DNA from 3 places in the Comamonas sp. DB36 genome. Region 3 is predicted to be linked to each of the others. Evidence: riboswitches for the same ligand, from Rfam matches in the RefSeq annotation. Region 3 holds a riboswitch; each other region holds the start of a gene.

Evidence for each region. Region 3 has a riboswitch for cobalamin ahead of ACSVDO_RS07725 (TonB-dependent receptor domain-containing protein). Riboswitches for the same ligand answer to the same signal wherever they lie in the genome.
Region 1: another riboswitch for cobalamin. It lies ahead of ACSVDO_RS11495 (TonB-dependent receptor domain-containing protein); the one in region 3 lies ahead of ACSVDO_RS07725 (TonB-dependent receptor domain-containing protein).
Region 2: another riboswitch for cobalamin. It lies ahead of ACSVDO_RS24200 (TonB-dependent receptor); the one in region 3 lies ahead of ACSVDO_RS07725 (TonB-dependent receptor domain-containing protein).

What each region holds. Positions count from the first base shown of each region.
Region 1 is NZ_CP196631.1:2,489,070-2,495,905, reverse strand. It holds gene aptA (omega-aminotransferase AptA) at 1-137, opposite strand, end outside; gene ACSVDO_RS11500 (ABC transporter substrate-binding protein) at 202-1,089, opposite strand; gene ACSVDO_RS11495 (TonB-dependent receptor domain-containing protein) at 1,071-2,924, opposite strand; cobalamin riboswitch at 2,987-3,217, opposite strand; gene ACSVDO_RS11490 (CopD family protein) at 3,225-3,695, opposite strand; gene sstT (serine/threonine transporter SstT) at 3,706-4,932, opposite strand; gene rlmB (23S rRNA (guanosine(2251)-2'-O)-methyltransferase RlmB) at 5,176-5,931, shown strand; gene ACSVDO_RS11475 (aldo/keto reductase) at 5,943-6,836, opposite strand, start outside.
Region 2 is NZ_CP196632.1:682,952-689,787, forward strand. It holds gene ACSVDO_RS24185 (ABC transporter ATP-binding protein) at 1-275, opposite strand, end outside; gene ACSVDO_RS24190 (FecCD family ABC transporter permease) at 272-1,342, opposite strand; gene ACSVDO_RS24195 (ABC transporter substrate-binding protein) at 1,339-2,424, opposite strand; gene ACSVDO_RS24200 (TonB-dependent receptor) at 2,414-4,537, opposite strand; cobalamin riboswitch at 4,618-4,890, opposite strand; gene zigA (zinc metallochaperone GTPase ZigA) at 4,913-6,127, opposite strand; gene ACSVDO_RS24210 (LysR family transcriptional regulator) at 6,341-6,836, opposite strand, start outside.
Region 3 is NZ_CP196631.1:1,618,951-1,625,786, forward strand. It holds gene ACSVDO_RS07695 (putative bifunctional diguanylate cyclase/phosphodiesterase) at 1-653, shown strand, start outside; gene ACSVDO_RS07700 (CsbD family protein) at 1,217-1,435, shown strand; gene ACSVDO_RS07705 (hypothetical protein) at 1,538-2,113, shown strand; gene ACSVDO_RS07710 (YoaK family protein) at 2,213-2,995, opposite strand; gene ACSVDO_RS07715 (cell division protein ZapA) at 3,420-3,791, opposite strand; gene ACSVDO_RS07720 (DUF904 domain-containing protein) at 3,788-4,003, opposite strand; cobalamin riboswitch at 4,132-4,369, shown strand; gene ACSVDO_RS07725 (TonB-dependent receptor domain-containing protein) at 4,447-6,303, shown strand; gene ACSVDO_RS07730 (cobyrinic acid a,c-diamide synthase CobB) at 6,285-6,836, shown strand, end outside.

The DNA of each region.
Region 1 (6,836 bases), 870 kb from region 3:
TCGCGCAGATACGCGCCCTGGGCGCCGACCACCATGCGCGGCCTGGCCTTGAAATTGCGGTTGCCGGTGAACGGCATCCAGTGGGCATCGAGCCAGGCCGCATCCATGCGGTGGGCGGTGATATCGGCGAAGTTCATGCGCGCTTTCAGTGGACAGTGCGGGGGCTAGCGTGCCAGCACTTGCGGTCACTGTCCAGCCGGACTAGGGCTTGTCTGAAAGCGCCAGGCAGCGCGCGAGCACGGCCGCGGCCTGGTCCAGCCTGGGGCCGGGGCGCGAGACCAGATCGACTTCGGCTGTGCTGAGCGTGCAGATACGGCCGCTGCGCACCGCATCGATGCTGCGCCAGCCCGGGCGCTGGACAAACGCGCTGGCCGGCGTTTCGGGCGTATGGATGATGATCTGCGGATTCTGGCGCACGACATATTCGGGCGACAGCCGCGGGAAGGGCCCGAGCGCGGGCGCGACGATGTTGCGCGCGCCCAGCCGGGTCAGCAATTCGCCGATGAACGAGGTGCTGCCGGCAGCATACGGCGTGGCGTCGACTTCGAAATAGACGCTGCGGCCCGCATGGGCGCGCGCCGACTGCGCGACGCGCTCGACTCCGTCCTGCAGGCGCGCGTTCAGCGCCTCGGCGCGCTGCTGCTGCAGCAAGGCGTCCAGCGTGCGCCACTGTGCGCGCATGCCCGCGATATCGTGGGCGTCGAGCGCGAGCACGGGAATGCCGAACTGCGCGAGCTGGGCCATCAGCGGCGGCGAATAGGCCAGCAGCACGACGTCGGGCCGCAGGCGCACGATGGCTTCCACCGACGGCGCGGAAGACTTGCCCAGCCGCGGCAGCGCCGCGATCTCGGGCGGGTGGTTGGAAAACGCATCGACGCCGACCAGGCGCGCGCAGGCGCCGAGCGCGCACAGCGACTCGGTGACCGAAGGCAGCAGCGACACGATGCGCTGCGGCACCCGGGCGAATTCCACCGTGCGGCCCTGGGCATCGCGCACGCCGTACGCCAGCGCGGGCGCGGTCGCAGCCAGCAGCACGCAGGCCGCGAGCAGCCAGGGCGCGAGGCGCGCGCTCAGTTTGCGGGCGCCCATTTCACGCTGACGAACAGGGTGCGGCCCGCGTTGGCATAGCCTTTGGTGGGCGCATAGTCGCGGTCGGCGACGTTGTTGACGCGTGCCAGCAGCGACCAGTCCTTGGCCAGCTGGTGCTGGGCATAGAGGTTGACCACGCCATAGCCGCCCAGGCTGGCCGAGTTCTCGGCATCGACAAAGCGTGCGCTGTAGAGCTGGGCTTCGGTGCCCAGCGTCCAACCTGCAAGCTGGGTGTCGGCCGAGAGCTTGAGCATGCGCTTGGAGCGGTAGGGCAGCAGCCTGCCGTTCTCGAGGTTCTTGGGGTTCAGGAAGTCCAGCGACAGTCCCAGGTTCATGCGGTCCAGGCGCGTCGAACTGGTCAGTGTCAGGCCCTTGAGCTCCACGCTTTCCCAGTTGCGGTAGCAGTTGCAGGCCGGCGAACTGGTGAAGTCATAGGTGATCTGGTTCTTGATCTTGTTGCGATAGGCGACGGCAGACAGCTGCTGGTTACCCGTGTTGTAGTGCAGACCGGTTTCGACATTGGCGCTGCTTTCGGGCTTGAGATCCGCCGCGGCCTGGCCCGTGAAGCGCTCGTAGAGCGTGGGCGTGCGAAAGGCCGTGCCCGCCGACACCACCCAGCGCAGGCTGTCATTGAGCTGCAGCCCATAGCCCAGGCCGCCCGTGGTCTTGCTTTGCTGCTCGCGCACGCGGTCGTGGCGCACGTTGGCGTCGAGCTGGTGCCGGCCGCTGGCATAGCGCCAGCCGGCCGACAGCGAGTTCTGCACGCGCTTGCTGTCGGTGTTCTGCGTCCAGGCGTAATCGGTGTTCAGCCGGTCTTCGCGGCGCTCCAGATCGATGTTGACGCGGCTGTCACCCAGCTTCCACTGGTTCTGCAGCAGGTAGTTGCTGCTGCGGCCGTCGTTGCCTTCGGGGGAATCGGTGAAGCGCCGGATGTCGCTGCGCGCCTGGCCCAGCTGCACCACGCTCTGGTAGGTATCGCTCCAGGCGGCCTGCCAGCGCAGCGTGCCCGAGGTGTTCTTCACGCGGTCGTAGTCGTCGAACGGCGCGGCGCTCTGGTCGTATTGCGCCTTGAGGCGGTTGTGCTGCAGGCGCGTGTCGATCTGGTGAATGCCTTGCCTGTAGCCCGCGTTCAGGCCCAGCGAGCTGTTGCTGTAGCCATCGCGGTCGGGGTTGGGTGTCCAGGGGTTGCCCGGGTTCACGTCGAAACCGTCGCTGCGCTCGTCCGCCACATGCAGGCCATAGCTCCAGCCGTTGGCGCCGCCTTGCAGTCCGGTGGAAATCTTGGAGGTGCCCTGGTTGCCCAGGCCGGCTTCGGTGTATGCACGCAGCGGGCCGTCGCCCTGGCGCGTGAAGATCTGCACCACGCCGCCCATTGCGTCCGAACCGTAGATGGCCGCGGCCGGACCGCGCAGTATCTCGATGCGGTCGATCTGCGCCAGCGGCAGCGCGGCCCACGCTGCGCCGCCCTGCAGTTCCTGACTGTTGAAGCGCACGCCGTCGACGAACACCGCCGTGTGCTGGTTGCCCATGCCGCGCAGGAACACCGAGGTGGTCTGGCCCGGGCCGCCGTTGCGCGTGATCTGCACGCCAGGCACCTGGGCCAGCAGGTCGGCGACGCCCGTGGCGCCGCTGCGCTCTATGGCCGCGCGGTCGATCACGCTCATGTCGGCGGTGACGGTGCGCAGCGGCTGGGCTTCTCGCGCAGCCGTGACCACCAGGGTGTCGAGCGCGGAGCCGGTCTGCGCCCAGGCCGGCGCGCACAGTGCCATGGCGGCAAACGCGCAGGCGTGCAGTCGCACCGCAGCGCCGGTGTTCGGTCGAAAGGAAATAGTCATGAAGGATTACCAGTTCGCGCCCGCGACCCCGCCGGCGCTTCACTCACAAGGTTGCCGCGCATGCAGCAACCGCCTTGTTGGCCGGTATCCAGACTGGTGAATCACGCACATCGCCTTCCCGGCGGCTGCGCCAGTGGCTTGTCGATGCGCGCCGGCCCGAATGTTCGGGCCGCTTCACTCACTGTTGCGGGGGCAGTACAGGCTGGAGCGATGCATTGCGCATCGCCGCCCTGTTTCCCGTTTAACGGCCCGGCAAGATTTGCCGGGCCAGCACCAACGCGGTGATTCTAATCGGCGCTGTCAAACGGACAGCCGCAGTGCCGTGACGATGGCCACGCCTATTGCGAGATTGGCCGCGACCCAGACGCGGATGCTGGCCAATGCCTTGCCGCCTGCGGGCCAGTCGGCGGCCTGCACCGCGCGGTCCAGACGCTTGAACAGCGCAAAGCGGATATGGCCGAAGATGCCGGCCATCACCAGGCCCAGCGCGGTCATGACTTTCCAGGCCAGCGGCATCTGGAACTGCAGTTCGGCCTGGTCCGCCATGTGATAGACCGAGGCGACCATGCCCGCGCCCGACAGCAGTACCACGGCCACGGTCACCAGCATGGCCGCGAAGAAGCGTTGCAGCACGTTGTGCATCAACGGCACGCGCTGCGCGGGCGCCAGCGACTGCACGGCGGGGCGCAGGAAGAAGTGGGAGAACGCCATGCCGCCCAGCCAGACGATCACGGCCAGCAGATGGATGTATTTCAGGGGGGCGAACAGCATGGGACAGGTCTCAGATCAGTGCCGCGTTCTTTCGCTCCTCGGCCTGGCAGGCCGCGGCGGTGAAGATCACGTCGGTGGAGGAATTCAGCGCGGTTTCGGCCGAGTCCTGCAGTATGCCAATGATGAAGCCGATCGCCACGACTTGCATCGACACATCGCTGGAAATGCCGAACAGGCTGCAGGCCAGCGGAATCAAGAGCAGCGAGCCGCCGGCCACGCCCGCGGCGCCGCAGGCGCAGACCGAGGCCACGACGCACAGCAGGATGGCCGTGGGAATGTCGACGACGATGCCCAGCGTGTGCGCTGCGGCGAGCGACAGCACGCTGATGGTGATGCTGGCGCCGGCCATGTTGATGGTCGCGCCCAGCGGAATCGCGATGCTGTAGGTGTCTTCGTCAAGGTTCAGACGCTTGGCCAGGGCCAGGTTGATCGGAATGTTGGCCGCCGAGCTGCGCGTGAAGAACGCCGTCACGGCGCTTTCGCGCAGGCACATCAGCACCAGCGGATAGGGGTTGCGGCGGATCTTGGCAAACACGATCAGCGGGTTGACCACCAGCGCGACAAACAGCATGCAGCCGACCAGCACCGTCAGCAGGTGGGCGTAGCCCAGCAGCGCGGCCATGCCGGCGTCGGCAAACGTTGCCGCGACCAGGCCGAAGATGCCCAGCGGCGCGCAGCGGATCACGCCCTGGATGACGAGCGTGATGGCGTTCGACAGGTCGCCCAGCAGCTTGCGCGTGCCTTCGCTCGCATGGCGCAGCGCCAGTCCCAGGCCCACGGCCCAGACCAGAATGCCGATGTAGTTCGCGCTCAGCAGGGCGTTGACCGGGTTGTCGACGGCGCTGAGCACCAGCGCCATCAACACTTCCTGCACATTGCCCGGCGGTGTGACGCCCGTGGCCGCGGTCTGCAGCACCAGCGTCGAGGGGAACAACATGCTCGCGAACACGCCGACGATGGCCGCGGCCAGTGTGCCGACGACATACAGCCACAGCACGGGGCGAATCAGCGTCGAGTCTCCGGGGCGGTGGTTGCTGATGGACGCCATCACCAGCATCAGCACCAGCACCGGGGCGACGGCCTTGAGCGCCGAGATGAACAGCTTGCCCAGCAGCCCCACACCGGGCGTGGCCGCCGGGAAAAGAAAGGCAAACGCAATGCCGGCAATCAAGGCCAGCACGATTTGCGTCACAAGGCTGGTGCGCTGCATCAGGTGCAGCAATGGCTTGAAGATCATGGAATAAAGAAGAACGAATGGGGCCGAGGGAGCAGGGCGCTGCGGCATGCCGGACGCGGCAGCACGGGCAGCCGTGCCGCGGGAGCCGGGAGTTTAAGCGCTGGGCAAAACCCCGCCGCACGGCAGGATGCTAGGCGGCATGCGGCCTGGCAGCGTAGTTAGCAACAGCATTGGCGCCGATTTGTCGCTTTCGATGCCACCGGGAATGTGCCGGGCATGGGCTTGGGTCGATAATCGAAGGCTATGTCGTCCCCCAAAGTTCTCTTCGGCTTCCACGCCGTAGGCGTGCGTCTGAAGACCGCGCCGCAATCCATCGTCGAAATCTACTACGAGGCTTCGCGCCGCGACGCCCGCATGCGCCAGTTCCTGGACCGTGCGCGTGAAGCCGGAGCGCGGCTGATCGAAGCCGACGGCGAACGCCTGGCCAAGCTTGCCGGCAGCCACGGCCACCAGGGCGTGGCCGCGCGCGTCGAGCCCACCAAGCAGATCACCTCGCTTGACGAGCTGCTCGAAAACCTCGAGGAAAGCGGCGTGAAGAACCCGCTGCTGCTGGTGCTCGACGGCGTGACCGATCCGCACAACCTCGGCGCCTGCCTGCGCGTGGCCGACGGCGCGGGCGCGCACGCGGTGATCGCTCCCAAGGATCATGCGGCCGGCATCAACGCCACCGTCGCCAAGGTCGCCAGCGGCGCAGCCGAGACCGTGCCCTATTTCATGGTGACCAATCTGGCGCGCACGCTCAATGAGCTCAAGGAGCGCAACATCTGGATCATCGGCACCAGCGGCGATGCCGACAAGAACATCTACCAGATGGACCTCAAGGGCCCGGTCGCGCTGGTGCTGGGCGCCGAAGGCGACGGCATGCGCCAGCTCACGCGCAAGACCTGCGACGAGCTGGTGAGCATTCCCATGCAGGGCGCGGTCGAAAGCCTCAACGTGTCGGTGGCCAGCGGCGTGTGCCTGTTTGAAGCCGTGCGCCAGCGGCTCGCCGCCGCCTGAAGACGGCCGTCTCAGTCGCGCGCGCCGGGCTCGGCGCTGGCGGCGTTGAGCAGCGCCAGGTCATCCGCTGACAGGCGAAGCTGCGCCGCCGCCATCAGCTGCTGGAGCTGGTCAAGCGTGCTGGCGCTGGCAATCGGCGCCGTGATTGCCGGGCGCTGCATCTGCCAGGCCAGGGCCACCTGGCCGGGCTGCGCGCCCAGGCGCTGGGCCACGCTGTCCAGCGCCTGCAGAATGCCCAGTCCGCGCGGATTCAGATAAGTGCTCACGGTCTTGGCGCCGCGCGGGCTCTTGCCGGCGTCGGCCTCGCTGCGGTATTTGCCCGTGAGAAAGCCCGCGGCCAGGGCGTAGAAATTGATCACCCCGATTTCCTGGGCAACGCACAGCGGCGCGAGTTCGCGCTCGAACACCGCGCGATCGCAGAGGTTGTACAGCGGCTGCAGGCTTTCATAGCGCGGCAGGCCCAGGCGCTCGCTGGTCAGCAGCGCCTCCTTGAAACGTGCCGCGCCGTAGTTCGATGCGCCTATCGCGCGCACCTTGCCCGCGGCGATCAGGTCGGCATAGGCGCCCAGCGTGTCGGCCAGCGGCACCTCGGCGTCGTCGTCGTGGGATTGGTAGAGGTCGATGTAGTCGGTCTGCAGGCGCTGCAGCGAAGCTTCGACTGCCGCGCGGATGTACTCGGGGCGCAGACCGACCTTGTCGTCGCCCATGTCCTTGCCGACCTTGGTGGCAAGCACCACCTGCTGGCGCCGCCCGCTGCGCTGCAGCCACTTGCCGAGGATGCGCTCGGATTCTCCGCCCGTGTGCCCGGGCACCCAGCGCGAATACACGTCGGCGGTGTCTATGAAATTGAAACCTGCATCAAGCCAGGCGTCGAGCAGCGCGAAGGATGTGGCTTCGTCCACGGT
Region 2 (6,836 bases), on a different replicon from region 3:
GTGTGCTGGGGCACATAGGCGATGGCGCGCGCGATTTCCTGGCGCGCATGGCCGGCCAGCGAGCGGCCTTCGAGCAGCAGAGTGCCGCCGCTCGGCGGCCGCAGGCCCGCGAGGCACTTGAGCAGCGAGCTCTTGCCCGAGCCGTTGGGGCCGACCAGGCCCAGCACTTCGCCCGGCGCCAGCGTGAAATCCACGCCGCGCAGCACTTCGGCCGAGGAACGCCCGCCATAGCGGCTGCGCAGGCCGACGGCTTGCAGGAGAGGGGTGTTGCTCATGACGCCATCTCGTTGCGCCGCGTGAGCAGCAGGTGCAGGAACAGCGGCACGCCCAGGAACGCGACGACAATGCCCACGGGCACGATCACCGGCGCGAACAGCAACCTGCCCGCCATGTCGGCCAGCAGCACCAGCAGCGCGCCGACCACGGCCGCGAACGGCAGCAGCGCACGGTGGTCGCCGCCTATCAGCAGGCGCGCGATATGCGGCGCGACCAGGCCCACGAAGCCGATCACGCCCGTAAAGCTGACGATGGCCGCGCTGCTGAGCACCGCGGCCAGCGTGATCGCGATGCGCGCGCGCGCCACGGCCACGCCCAGCGACGCGGCTACATCGTCGCCGCCCGCGCTGAACGCATTGAGCGCGCCCGCATGCGCGAACATCACGGGCGCGCAGACCAGGCACATGGCGCCGGCCACGCCCACTTCATGCCAGGTGCGGCCGTTGAGCGTGCCGAAAGTCCAGTGCACGATGGCCGCGAGCTGCTGCTCGCTGGCAAAGAACTGCAGCGTGGCGGTAAGCGCGCCAAACAGATAGGTGAAGGCCACGCCGGCGAGCACCAGCACCATGGCGTTGACGCCGCGCAGCGAAGCCAGCGCCAGTACGGCGGCCGCGCAGGCCATGGCCGCGGCAAACGCCAGGCCCACGGTCCACCAGACGCCGGTATCCGGAAGATTGTTCCAGCCAAGCAAAATGGCAATCGACGCGCCAAACGCCGCGGCCGGCGAAATGCCCAGCGTGTAGGGGCTGACCAGCGGGTTGCGCGTGATGCCCTGCATGGCGACGCCGGCCAGCGCCAGACCCGCGCCGCAGACCAGGGCCATGGCGGTGCGCGGCAGGCGCAGCTGCAGCAGCACATTGCGCTGCGGCCCGTCGATCGCCAGAGATTCGAGACCGGGCAGCAGCGACAGCAGCTGCTGCGCCACCATGCCCATGGACTGCGACTGCACGCCCAGGCTCAGCGAAGCCAGCACGGCCAGCACCAGCACAGCGACCGCCAGCAGCGCCACGCGCCAGCGGCTGGCGCGCAGCCGGCGCAGCGCCTGCGGCAGTTCGGCGCTGTTCATGCCGGCCCCTTCACGCTTTGCAGCGATTGCCAGTAGCCGCGCTGCGCGGCCACGCCCTGGAACTCCTGCAGCCACTGGCCCATCACGGCCTGCGGGTCGATTCCGGCCATGCGTTCGGGGTGCAGCCATTGGGCGATCTGCAGCGCGCCCGTGATCTTGGAGCAGCCCGAGGCGAGGTAGTAGCTCAGGTGAAAGATCTGCGCGTCGCGCAGCGCGGGCGTGCCCTGCAGGCCGGGGCGCGCGGCCAGTTGGCCCAGCACCTCGGCCGAGAACGCGCGCGGATGCGGCAGGTACTGGCCGGGCTGCAGCTTGATCACGGCTTCGGGGCGGCGCGCCTGCACCTCCTCGGGGTCGACTTCGAAGTTCTGCACATTGCCGCGCGGCGAGACGCCGCCGGGCAGCTGGATGTCGCCGAACACATTGCGCCCGCCGCCGGCCTCTATCATGTCGTGCCAGCCCGAGCCCTGCAGCGCGGTCTTGTACAGGCCGACTTCCTCGAAGTACACGCGCTTGGGCGTCACGCCCTGCAGGCGGCCGCGCAAGGTGTCGCGCCAGTGGCGATAGAACGCGTTGAGCCGCTCGGCGCGCGGCTGCCGGGCGAACAGCCGGCCCAGCAGCGTGACATTCCACTCGTGCTTGAGCAGGTCCCAGCCGGTCACCACGATCACCGGAATGCCCAAGCCCTGCAGCACCTGCGCGGCCTTTTTCCAGTCGCTGTTGCGCGGCATGAAGACCGCGTCGGCCTGCATGCCGACAATGGCTTCGTAATTGACGCTCGATTGGCCGCTGCCGGCGCGCATGGCCGGCGTCACGCCGGGCCAGTAGTCGGGGTACTGCCTGCCGTCGAAGTCCACGCCGACCACGGCCGGCATCGCGCCAATGGCGCGAATGAACTCGGTCGTGTAGCGGTTGAACACCACCACGCGCTGCAGCGGCAGCGTGACGCTGACGCTGCGGCCCAGATCGTCGTTGATCTGCGTGGCCGCGCGCACCGCGCCTGCGAACCCGGCAAGACCGGCGGCGCCCGCCAGGCCGCGCAGCAACGCCTGGCGGCGGCCGGGAATGCGCTCGTCAGAACGCATAGACACCCGTCAGCCACAGCGTGCGCGGCCGGCCCAGTATCCACTGCACTTCCGAGCCCTGGGTGGCGTAGCTCTTGTCAAAAACATTGTCCAGGCGCAGGTCCAGCGTCATGCCCTTGGTCGCGCGCCAGTTGATGCCTGCGTTGACCACGGTGTACGAAGGCAGCGACGCGGTGTTGGTGTTGTTCACGTAACGCTGGCCCACGTACTGCAGCGCGGTGCGCGCGCTCCAGTCGGGCGCGAAGTTCCAGAACGCGGCGAGGTTGGCGCTGCGCTTGGGCACGGTCATGGGCACATTGCCCGCGAGCTGGCGCGCGCCGCCGCCGACCTGGGCCGTGAAGTCGTCGAACTTGGGGTCCAGCAGCGTGCCGTTGATCTCCAGGCGCCACTTGCCCAGGCGCGTCGACGCCGAGGCCTCGATGCCGCGCGACGACTGCTGGCCCACCTGCTCCTGCAGGGTCGGGTTCGCGAGGTTGGTGGTCAGCAGGTCTTTCTTGACCAGATGATAGGCCGCAAGCGTCCAGTCGAAGCGCCCGCCCCAGAGGCTTTGCTTGAGGCCCACTTCGACCTGGCGGCCCGCGGACAGGCCGAAGCCCTGCTGGTTCGCGCCAATGCTGGCCAGCGAAGTCACCGGGTCCTGCGCCGTGGCGACCTGGCCGTAGAGCGCCACGTCGGGTACGGGGTTGAAGACCACGCCCAGGCTGGCGCTCGTTCCGCTGACCTTGCCGTTGGTGATCTTGCTCGACTGGCGGTCCTCGCGCTCCGTGCTGTAGCGGTCGTGGCGCAGGCCCGCGACCACGGACCAGCGCTCGCTGAGCGTCAGGTGGTTCTCGAAGAAGATGCCCGTGCGTTCCAGATCGAGGAAGTACATGGGAATCGATTCGCCCTGCCAGGCATCGCGGTAGCGGCCCGGCACGGGCTTGAGCGCATCGACCGTGGAGCTGCCGCCGCGGTTGTTGTCGAAGCGGTCGTAGTAGCTGCGCTCGAGCTGCACGCCGGCGAGAAACTGGTTTCTGCGCCCGGCAAGCTGCCCGCTGAACTTCGCATAGGTGTTGATGCCTTCCTGGGTCTGGCGCGAGTACGAAATATCGCGGTAGCTCGTGCGGCGCACGGCGGATGTGGCCGGCAGATAGGTGAATACCGTCACGTCGCGGTAGCGGCGGTTGTGCTCCAGGCTGTAGAGCGTGTTGTGCACGCTCACATCGGACCAAGGCTGCCACTGCGTGTCCAGCGTGACCCAGCGGTCCTGGAAGTACAGGTCGCTGTCGGCGATGTTGTAGTTCCTGGTCTCGGTGCCGGGCACAGGCGCGCCGTTGAACACCGGCGTGCCCAGGTAGTGCATGGGCTTTTGCCGGCCGTAATCGGCCGCGAGAATGAAGTTCAGCTGGGGCGACACGTCATAGCGCAGCGAGGCCGAGGCGGCCAGCGTTTCCGATTCGCCGCGGTCCACCCAGTTGTCCGAGCTGCGGTGGCTCAGGTCCACGCGGTAGGAAAAGCCATTGCCCAGCGGCCCGGTGCTGCTGAGCGCGCGGTGCCAGGCGTTGTCGCCGCCCAGGCCCAGGCCCACTTCATGCGAGGACTGCGTGGGGTTGGGGCGCTTGCTGACCACGTTGACCGCGCCGCCGATGGAGCCCGCGCCATAGAGCACCGAGGCCGGCCCATAGAGCGCCTCGATGCGCTCCACGTTCCAGGGATCGAACGGAAAGCTCACCACGCCGCCCGCATTCGACAGCTCCAGCCCGTTGTAGAGCTGCTTGACCGAATTGACGCCCGTGAAGCCGCGCGCGCTGAGCACATTGCCGCCATTGCCCGGGCTGTTGGCCGAGCTCATTCCCGGGGCCAGGGTCTTGGCGTCTATCACCGAGGTCGTGCCCAGCGCGCGGATCAGCTCGCCGGTGACGATGGCCAGGCTGGCCGGGGTCTCGAACGGCGTGAGTTCCAGCCGGCTGCCGGCGGTCGATTTCTGCACCAGCGGCGTGGCGACGCCGCGTTCCTCGGTGACGGTGATGGCTTCGAGGGTGGGCACGCCTTGGGCGTGGGCGGAAATGCACGGATAGGCGGCCGCAAGGGCGAACGGGAGCGCAGCAATGCGCACACGAAGAACGGGCTTCATGAAATAGGCAATCGAAAAAGGCAACCCTGGCCGGCATCCCCGCCGGCGTCTGGGCGTTACGACAGCGCCGCCTGCGCGGCAGCGCTGTCACTTTGTTGGCCGGTATCCGGGCTGGCGGCACTGCATCCATCGCCTTCCCAGACGCTTGTTCAAGGCGTCCAGTGGCTATGTGGAGGGATGCTGAAAGCGCCGGGGCGCTTTCGTCCGTTTGACCGTTGCGGGGGCAGCGCAGGCCAGACCTGGGGGCGCACCAGCGCTGGATCTCAGCGGCTGGGGGCTTGTGGGTCCTCCTGCTTCCCGTTGAACTGCGGCCTGTGAACCACGCCGCGAGCACCAACGCTGGGGATTCTAAGGGCAAGCGCCGCGCTCACGGCATCACGACCAATCGGCAAACGGCGTCGGCCAGGTCGTCCAGACATCGGGGCCACAGGCCATTTCCGCTTCGTTCAGCAGGCAGTGGTCGAAGCGCGCGCGCAGCGCGGCCTCGTCCATATCGATGCCGATCAGCACCAGTTCCTGGCGCGCGTCGCCCGTGTCCTGGTCCCATTTTTCGTTTATCAGCGCCACGGTTTCAGGGTCCTGGGGCCAGTGCTCCTGCGGCACGGCCGCCCACCAGCGGCCCGCCGGGCCATGGCGCGCGACGGCGCCGGCCTGCGACCACGAACCCGCGAGCGTAGGGTGGCTCGCGAGCCAAAAAAAGCCCTTGGAGCGCAGCACGCCCGGCCATTCGCTTTGCACCAGATCAAAGAAGCGCTGCGGATGAAACGGCAGGCGCGCGCGGTAGACGAAGCTGCCGATGCCGTATTCCTCGGACTCGGGCACCTGCGTGCCGCGCAGCTGCTGCAGCCAGCCCGGCGCGCGCGCCGCGGCCTCGAAGTCGAACAGCCCGGTGTCCAGCACGCGTTCCAGCGCCACCTGGCCAAACGCGGCCAGCTCGATGCGCGCGCGCGGGTTGAGGCTTTGCAAAATGGCCAGCAGGCGCGCGCGTTCCTCGGCGCTCACCAGGTCGATCTTGTTGAGCACCAGCACGTCGCAGAACTCGATCTGCTCGATCAGCAGATCGACCACCGTGCGCTGGTCGTCCTCGCCCATCGATTCTCCGCGCGAGCGCAGGCTGTCGCGCGCGCTGTAGTCGCGCAGGAAGTTGCAGGCATCGACCACCGTGACCATGGTGTCGAGCCGGGCGACTTCGCCCAGGCTGCGCCCGTCTTCGCCCTCGAAGGTGAAGGTCTCGGCGACGGGCAGCGGCTCGGAGATGCCCGTGGACTCGATCACCAGCTGGTCGAAGCGGCCGGCGCGCGCCAGCCGGTCGACTTCGATCAGCAGGTCCTCGCGCAGCGTGCAGCAGATGCAGCCATTGCTCATTTCGACCAGCTTCTCGCCGGTGCGCGAGAGCTCGGCGCCGCCGGCGCGCACCAGCGCCGCGTCGATGTTGACTTCGCTCATGTCGTTGACGATCACCGCCACGCGCCGGCCTTCGCGGTTGTTGAGGATGTGGTTGAGCAGCGTGGTCTTGCCCGCGCCGAGAAAACCGGAGAGCACGGTGACGGGGAGTTTTCTGGCCGGAGGGGGGAGTGTGGGGGTGGGCATCGTGGGATGAGGGAAAGAAAGTGGCCGGTGACAAGGCCTGCGATCTGTCCATTTGTTGCGTATTTGGACGTTATAACATAACAATAACAGGATGACGAAAAGCAAGCCAGGGGAGGCGACCAACCTATGGACCGTGGCCTGATCGGCGCTGGCGCGCGCAGCGGAGAAAGGCGCGCCCGCGCTGGCGGCGTCCTGGCCGCCGGCAGTGGCGCTTCAGCGGATGGGGAAATTCGCCGGCTCCGCGGCCTCGACCAGCGCATGCAGCGCGCCGGCCAGTGGCGAGCGGGGCGAGGAGCGCAGCCAGGCCATTCCCACCTGGCGCGCGGGCGCGCCCGCGGGCAGGGGCCAGCGCCGCACGCGGGTGTCGGCCTGGCCCAGCTGCGGCCAGTCGGGCAGCACCGACACGCCGAAGCCTTCGGCCACCAGTTGCGCGATGTGCTCTATGCCGTCGAGCTCGAAGCGCACCTTGGGCTTGATGCCCTGCTTGCGCAGGTAGTCATCGGCGAGCTTGCCGGCCATCACCTTGCGGTCATAGAGGATGAAAGGCTCGCGCGCTGCGGTCATCAGCGGGTCGTCGACGCGCATGCGCTGCGGCGTCAGCAGGACCAGCGGCTCTTCGCGCAGCAGCCGCCATTCACAGGTCTTGTGCAGCGCAAACGCCGGGTGCACGAGGATGGCGACGTCGAGTTCGCCGGCCATCACGCGGTCC
Region 3 (6,836 bases):
TGACGCTAGGCGCCTGGGTGCTCGAGCAGTCGATCCGCGAAGCCGTGCACTGGAGCGACCAGGGTCTGCCGCTCAAGGTGTCGGTCAATGTCTCGGCGCTGGAGTTCCGCCAGACCGATTTCGTCGAGCGGCTGCAGCAGTTGCTGCTGCGCCATGGCTTGCCGTCGCACCTGCTCGAACTCGAGCTCACGGAAAGCATCCTGCTGCAGGATGCGCAGGAAATGGCGGCGCGTGTGCGCGCCATCGCCGACCTGGGCGTGGGCCTGGTGATCGACGATTTCGGCACGGGTTACTCGAGCCTGGGCTATCTTAAGAAGCTGCCTATCGCCAAGATCAAGATCGATCAGTCGTTTGTGCGCGGCCTGCCGCACGATCAAGGCGATCGCGCCATCGTCAGCGCCATCATCAGTCTGGGCAAGGCGCTGGGCACGGAAGTGGTTGCCGAAGGCGTGGAGACCAGCGAGCAGCGCGACTGCCTGCGCGATCTGCATTGCCATTTCTTCCAGGGCTTTCTGTGCTCTCCCGGACTGCCGGCCGAAGCCTTCGGCGCGCGCATGCGCGAGCAGGGCGTGCTGGGCGAGGATGACTGGCATGCGGGCGCGGTCCCGGGCCAGGGGCTGGGCCTGCAAAGCGGAAGTTCGGGCCGCCAGTAGGAGCGGCCGGAAGGAATTTGCTGCGTCGTTGTGCCAGGCGCAGGCAATGCGCCTCGCCGGCCGCGCCTTGCCGGCCGCGCCTCGCCGGCCGCGCCTGACCTCGACCACAAGTCTTGCGGGGGTTGGCCACTCCAGAAGCCGTGCACGGTGCGCCTTGCACCGTCGCCTGCCGCATGGTCCAGCGGGCGCAGGTTGGGGCACAGGCGACCACGCTTTTGCAGCCCGTTCGCAGTGGCGCTGCGGCCTGCTGGCCGGCTTTTCTTGCTGAATTGGTTTCAGAATGAAAATGCGCGCAAGTTAATGATGTGTATCGATACACTTTCTTGCGACGATATTAATTTCGCGTGTACATAAAACGTTGAATTAATAAATGCTATCGCTTTTTATTTTTGATTGCCATGCTTGTTTCGTGTAGGCCTAAGCCGACTGGCATAAAACTTCCTATCCCACAAGTCAGCTCGAGAAGGCGATATACATTAAATACACATTTCGCTTTCTGGTGAATGTGTTTGAAAATCAGCAGGCAGCAATTGCGGCCTGCTTAGATAAAAAAAGGATTTTTTATGAACGAAGATCGAATTGCAGGAAATTGGAAACAATTCAAGGGCAAGATCCGCGAGCAGTGGGGCAAGCTCACTGATGATGATCTTGACGTCATTGCCGGCAAGCGAGATCAGTTCATCGGCAAGATCCAGGAGCGACAAGGCATTCTGAAGGATGAAGCCGAAACGCAACTGAAGGAATGGGAAAAGCGCAATCCCGACTTCCGTTTCGATAAATAACGGTTCTCGCCGTCCACGAGCTTGTCCAATGCAGTCGCGCATGGTTTTCAAGAGTTGATTCCATTGCCCATGACTGCGCGTTAAAAATACAGGGAGATAATCATGAACTTCAAACAAAAACTGACCGCCGTTTGCGCCGTTGCCTGCATGTCGTCGGTGTTCGCCATGACGCCCGCTGAGCACAAGGCGGCCAAGGATCAGATCAGCGCTGATTACAAGGCAGCGAAAGCACAATGCAAATCCCTGATGGGAAATGCCAAGGATGTCTGCGAGAAAGAAGCCAAGGGCCGTGAAAAGGTCGCCGAAGCTGAACTCGACTACCGCGGCGATGCCAGCGAGCGCCATCGCCACAACCTGGCCAAGGCCAAGGCGGATGCCGCCTATGACGTCGCCAAGGAAAAATGCGATGACCTGAAGGGCAACCCCAAGGATGTCTGCGTCAAGGATGCCAAGGCTGAGCATGTGAAGGCGCTGGAAGCCGCCAAGGTTGCGGATGCGCGCGCCGAGACCAACGTAGCCCCCGCCAAGAAGGCTGCCGACGTGTCGGAAGCGCGCAAGGATGCGAACCAGAACGTGCGTGAAGCCGAATACAAGGCAGCGCGTGAGCGTTGCGATGCTCTGAGCGGCGATGCCAAGGACAAGTGCGTGGCCGACGCCAAGCGCGTCCACGGCCAATAACAGGCTCCAGCAGCTCTGCGGGCCCGTATTGCGGGCCCCGGGCTGATGCACGCAAGCCGCAGTTCTCTCACGGGAACTGCGGTTTTTTTGCGCCTGAAATCAATCGCTGGCTTTCAAGAAGTCCGCGAGCCGCATGCTCGAGCGCCTGGCGTCGCGCAGGAAAGGCGGCACGGAGAGTGCGAGCAGCAGTGCCGCCAGCGGAACGACACAGAAGAAGCCGATGTGCTTGAACCCGAGTGCGCCGGCGAGGCTGCCGAGCACGAACATGCCTATGAGCCCGGCGCAGGTGCGCATGCGCGTCCAGTCGTGCCTTACCGCTTGGGCGTCGGCCAGCGCTGTGCCGGCGTGGCGTCGCCAGAAAAGCATCTTGCCCAGTTCCATGCCCAGATCGGTGAAGTTGCCCGTCATATGGGTGGTGCGCGTGCTTCCGCCCGACGTCTTGGAGCCCACGGCATTTTGCAGGCCCATCATGAAGGACAGCAGCAGCACGGTGAGCGGAACGGCAAACGGCGTGTTCCAGGCAAGCGTCGCCGCGCCCATGATGCCGAAAGGCAGCAGCATCAGCGCCTCGAGCATCAAGGGCAGGGCATAGACGCTATAGTGTTGGCGCTGGCGTCCCCAGTTGACCAGCACCGCGCACACGGCGGCGCCTGTCATGAAAGACAAGATGGCGCCCAGCGCATTGAGCAGCAGCTTGCCGTTTTCCAGCACCAGGCCGTCTGCCAATTGCGAGGCAAAACCCGTCATGTGCGAGGTGTACATGTGCAGCACCAGAAATCCGCCTGCATTGACCGCCCCCGCATTGAACGCCAGCAGCCACCCCAGGGCCAGATTGGTGGAACGTGCACGGTGGCGATTGGTGAGATGGCGAAGTCTGCGCATAGGAAGCTCCACGGACCTGTTTTTGCGAAATGCGCCCTGCGCTTGCAGCTGACCGCTTGGCGGGCCTCGACCAGCGGGCCAGCCCGCTGCCGCAACGGGGGCGAAAATGAAAAAGCCCGCATCAGCGGGCAAATTCAATTCAAAACAGCTGTGCAAGTCACTGGCGGCGGCGATGAACGCTCGCAACTTGCACAAGAAATAAGGTGTCTGCGAAACACCGGACCGGCATCCTGAACCGGGGTTCAGGGGGGCAAGGGCAGCTTGACGTTGGGTTCATCTAACGCGAGACGATCACGCTCATCAAGCGATGTACCAAGCCCGGGCTCAATGAGCATTGGTTCAAGGAAATATAAAGCCCGGCAGATTCGCAGACGCTTTCATTGTAGTGCGGATGCGCGGAGCTGGGCGCGGCCGGGCCGATTTTTTACAGTAATTGTGCGTCGGCCTCGAGCGCCTGGTCGAGGCGTTCGAGCAGGGCCACGATGCGCTGCGCGTCGGCCTGCTGCTGGATCATGGCCTGGGCCCAGGCGTCGGCGGCCGCCGGATCTTCTTCGACCTCAGCGGGCTGCTCGACAGGCTCGGGCGCGGGGGCGCGCTCGGCGGTCACGATGTCGAACGCCATGTTGAGCGCTGCCAGCACCGCCACACGCTCGCGCGAGCGCACCTTGCCCGCATCGCGGATGCGGGCCATGGTGTCGTTGACGCGGGACACGGCTTCGAGCAAGCGCTCCTCGTGGCCTTCGGGGCAGGTCAGCAGATAGCTTTGGTGCAGGATCTGGACATCAAGTTGCTTCATATGCCGGCTCCCTCGTTGCTGGGCAGGCGTTCGATCAGCGCATCGACGCGCGCACGCGCGGCGCTCAGGCGCGAGCGCAGCGAATCGCGCTCCTGGGTCAGTGCAGCGACCTGCTCGGCCAGCAGGGCATTGGTGCGCTGAAGCTCCTCGTGGCGCAACAGAAGTCGCTCCACGCGGTCGGAAATAAGGTCGAGGGGTGACTGGGCAGACATAGACTCGCTGATTGTAGAACTTGTAGCCCGGGATATGCGTAAGAAACAGTAGCGAAGGCGCTGGATGGCGCCGCAAATTCTCCGTCGTCCTACAAAACGGCAGGGCCGGCCCATGGAAAGCGGGCGCGGATACAATCACCGCCGTTGGTGCTCGTGCGCTTGGCTCCCGGGCGCGCAGTTCAACGGGAAGCAGGGAGGAGTCGCCGCGATGCGGATGTTCCGTGCCTGCGCTGCCCCCGCAACGGTCAGCGGATGAGTGTTTTTGCGATGCTCGGCTCTTCTTTACTTGCCACTGGCGCTGCGCTGGGAAGGCTTGCAAGAGTGTGCTCCGCCCAGCCCGGATACCGGCCAACGAGGTGTGGTCCGCCGTCGCCCGCGACACGGATTGCTTTGACCCATAGCTGACGGGAAGGTCGGCGCCGGGTGCCTTCACGTTGATACTCATGTTTTACCCTTCTTCCGGCGCTGCCGCGCCCTTGTGCGTGCGCCCCTGCGTTCTGGCCCTGGCCTTGTCGGCTGTTTTCCCCGGCGTGCAGGCCCAGCCGCTGGCCGAAACCCAGAGCACGACGACCGTGGTCACGGCCGCGCGCGCACCCCAGTCCGCGCAGCAGCTGCTGGCCGACATGTCCGTCATCGACCGCGCGACCATAGAGGCCAGCGGCGCGACCGGTCTGGCCGATGTGCTCGCGCGCCTGCCGGGCATCCAGATGGTGCGCAACGGCGGCCTGGGCAATACCACCAGCGTCATGCTGCGCGGCGCCGATACCGCCTATACGGCGGTCTATATCGACGGAATCCGCTTTTCCTCGCAAAGCGGCAGCGGCGGCCCGACCTGGGAAAGCATTCCGCTGGCCATGATCGATCGCATCGAAGTGCTGCGCGGCCCGGCCGCGGCCATCTACGGTTCCGACGCGATCGGCGGCGTGGTGCAGATCTTCACGCGCCGTGCCGAGCAGGCGTTCACGCCGTCGGTGTCGGTGGGCCTGGGCTCGAACGGCACGCGGCGCGCCCAGGCCGGCGTCAGCGGCGTGGGCGGCGAAGACAAGGCCTGGGACTATGCGCTGGACATCGCCGGCGAACGCAGCGACGGCTTCGATGTGCGCCCCAGCCGCAATGCCGACCGCGATGGCTACAAGAGCCTGTCGGGCGCGGCGCGGCTGGGCTGGCGCATCAATGACCAGCACCAACTGCGCGCTTCGCTGCTGGCCAGCGACATCGACGCGGGTTACGACAACAGCACCCGGCCGGGCGTCGATGACCGCAGCCTGCACCGCATGCATGCCGCGGGCATGGAGTGGAGCGCGCAGTGGAGCGAGCGCTGGAGCAGCGTGCTCGCGCTCAATGCGTCCGAGGATCGCTACGAGACCACGCCCACGGCCTATCTGAGCACCACGCAGCTGCGCGGCATGTCCTGGCAGAACCAGTGGCGCCTGGGCGCGCAGACCTTCTCGGCGACGCTGGAGCGCCGCGAAGACGCGCTGCAGAATGCGCCTGTGGATCGCGAGCGCGCGCAGAACGCGCTGGCGCTGGGCTACCAGTGGCATGCGGGCAAGCAGCATCTGCAGGCGCAGCTGCGCCACGACAGCGACAGCGAGTTCGGTGGCAAGCAAACCGGCAGCCTGGCCTACGGCTACGACCTCACGCCGCAATGGCGCGCTACGGCCGCAGCGGCCACGGCGTTTCGCGCGCCCACGCTTTACCAGCGCTTCAGCAATTACGGCACGGCCAGCCTGACGCCCGAAAACGGCCGCAACCTCGAGCTGGGTCTGCGCTACCGCGCGCAGCAAAATGAATTCTCGGCCACGGCCTATCGCAACCGCGTGAGCGACCAGGTGTCGTATCAGGCCGGCGCGCGCGGCTGCGCGAGCGCGCAGGGCTGCTACGTGAGCGTCGCCCAGGCCGAATACCAGGGCCTGACGCTGGCCGCCGCGACCCAGGCGCTGGGCGTGCGCTGGCATGGCGCGCTCGACTTCAATTCGGCCAAGGACGGCGCCACCGGCCTGTACCTCACGCGCCGCGCCAGACAGTTCGGCACGCTGGGCGCAAGCCGCCGGATCGCGGGCTGGCAATGGGGTGCCGATGTGCAGTGGAGCGCGCGCCGCTTCGACGACGCGGCCAACACCAAGGTGCTGGGCGGCTATGCGCTGTGGAATCTCTCGGCGAGCAAGACGCTCGCGCGCGACTGGAAGCTGCTCGCGCGCCTGGACAATGCGTTCGACAAACACTATGAGACCGCCGCCACCTACGCCACCGAAGGCCGGCGCTTCTTCGTGAGCCTGCAATGGACTCCCACACCTTGAATTCCGTGCGCTGCCCCGCGCTGCTGATCACCGCGCCCGCGTCGGGCCAGGGCAAGACCACGCTCACCGCCGCGCTGGCGCGGCTGCACACGCGCCAGGGCCGGCGCGTGCAGGTCTTCAAATGCGGCCCGGACTATCTCGATCCGCACTGGCACCAGCTCGCCAGCGGCGCGCCGGTCCATTCTCTGGACCTGTGGATGACGGGCGAGGCCGATGCGCGCGCGCGCCTGCACGCGGCCGCGTGCAGCGCCGACCTGATCCTGATCGAAGGCGTGATGGGCCTGTTCGACGGCAGCCCCAGCGCGGCCGATCTCGCGCGGCTGCTGGACATTCCCGTGCTCGCGGTGATAGACGCTTCGGGCATGTCGGCCACGCTGGGCGCGCTGGCCCATGGGCTGCAGCATTTCGAGCCGGGGCTGCGCTGGGCTGGCGTGCTCGCCAACCGCGTGGCGAGTGCGCGCCATGCGCAGCTGCTGCAGGCCGGCGTGCGCGCGGACAGCCTGTGGCAGGGCGCGGTGCAGCGCATCAGCGCC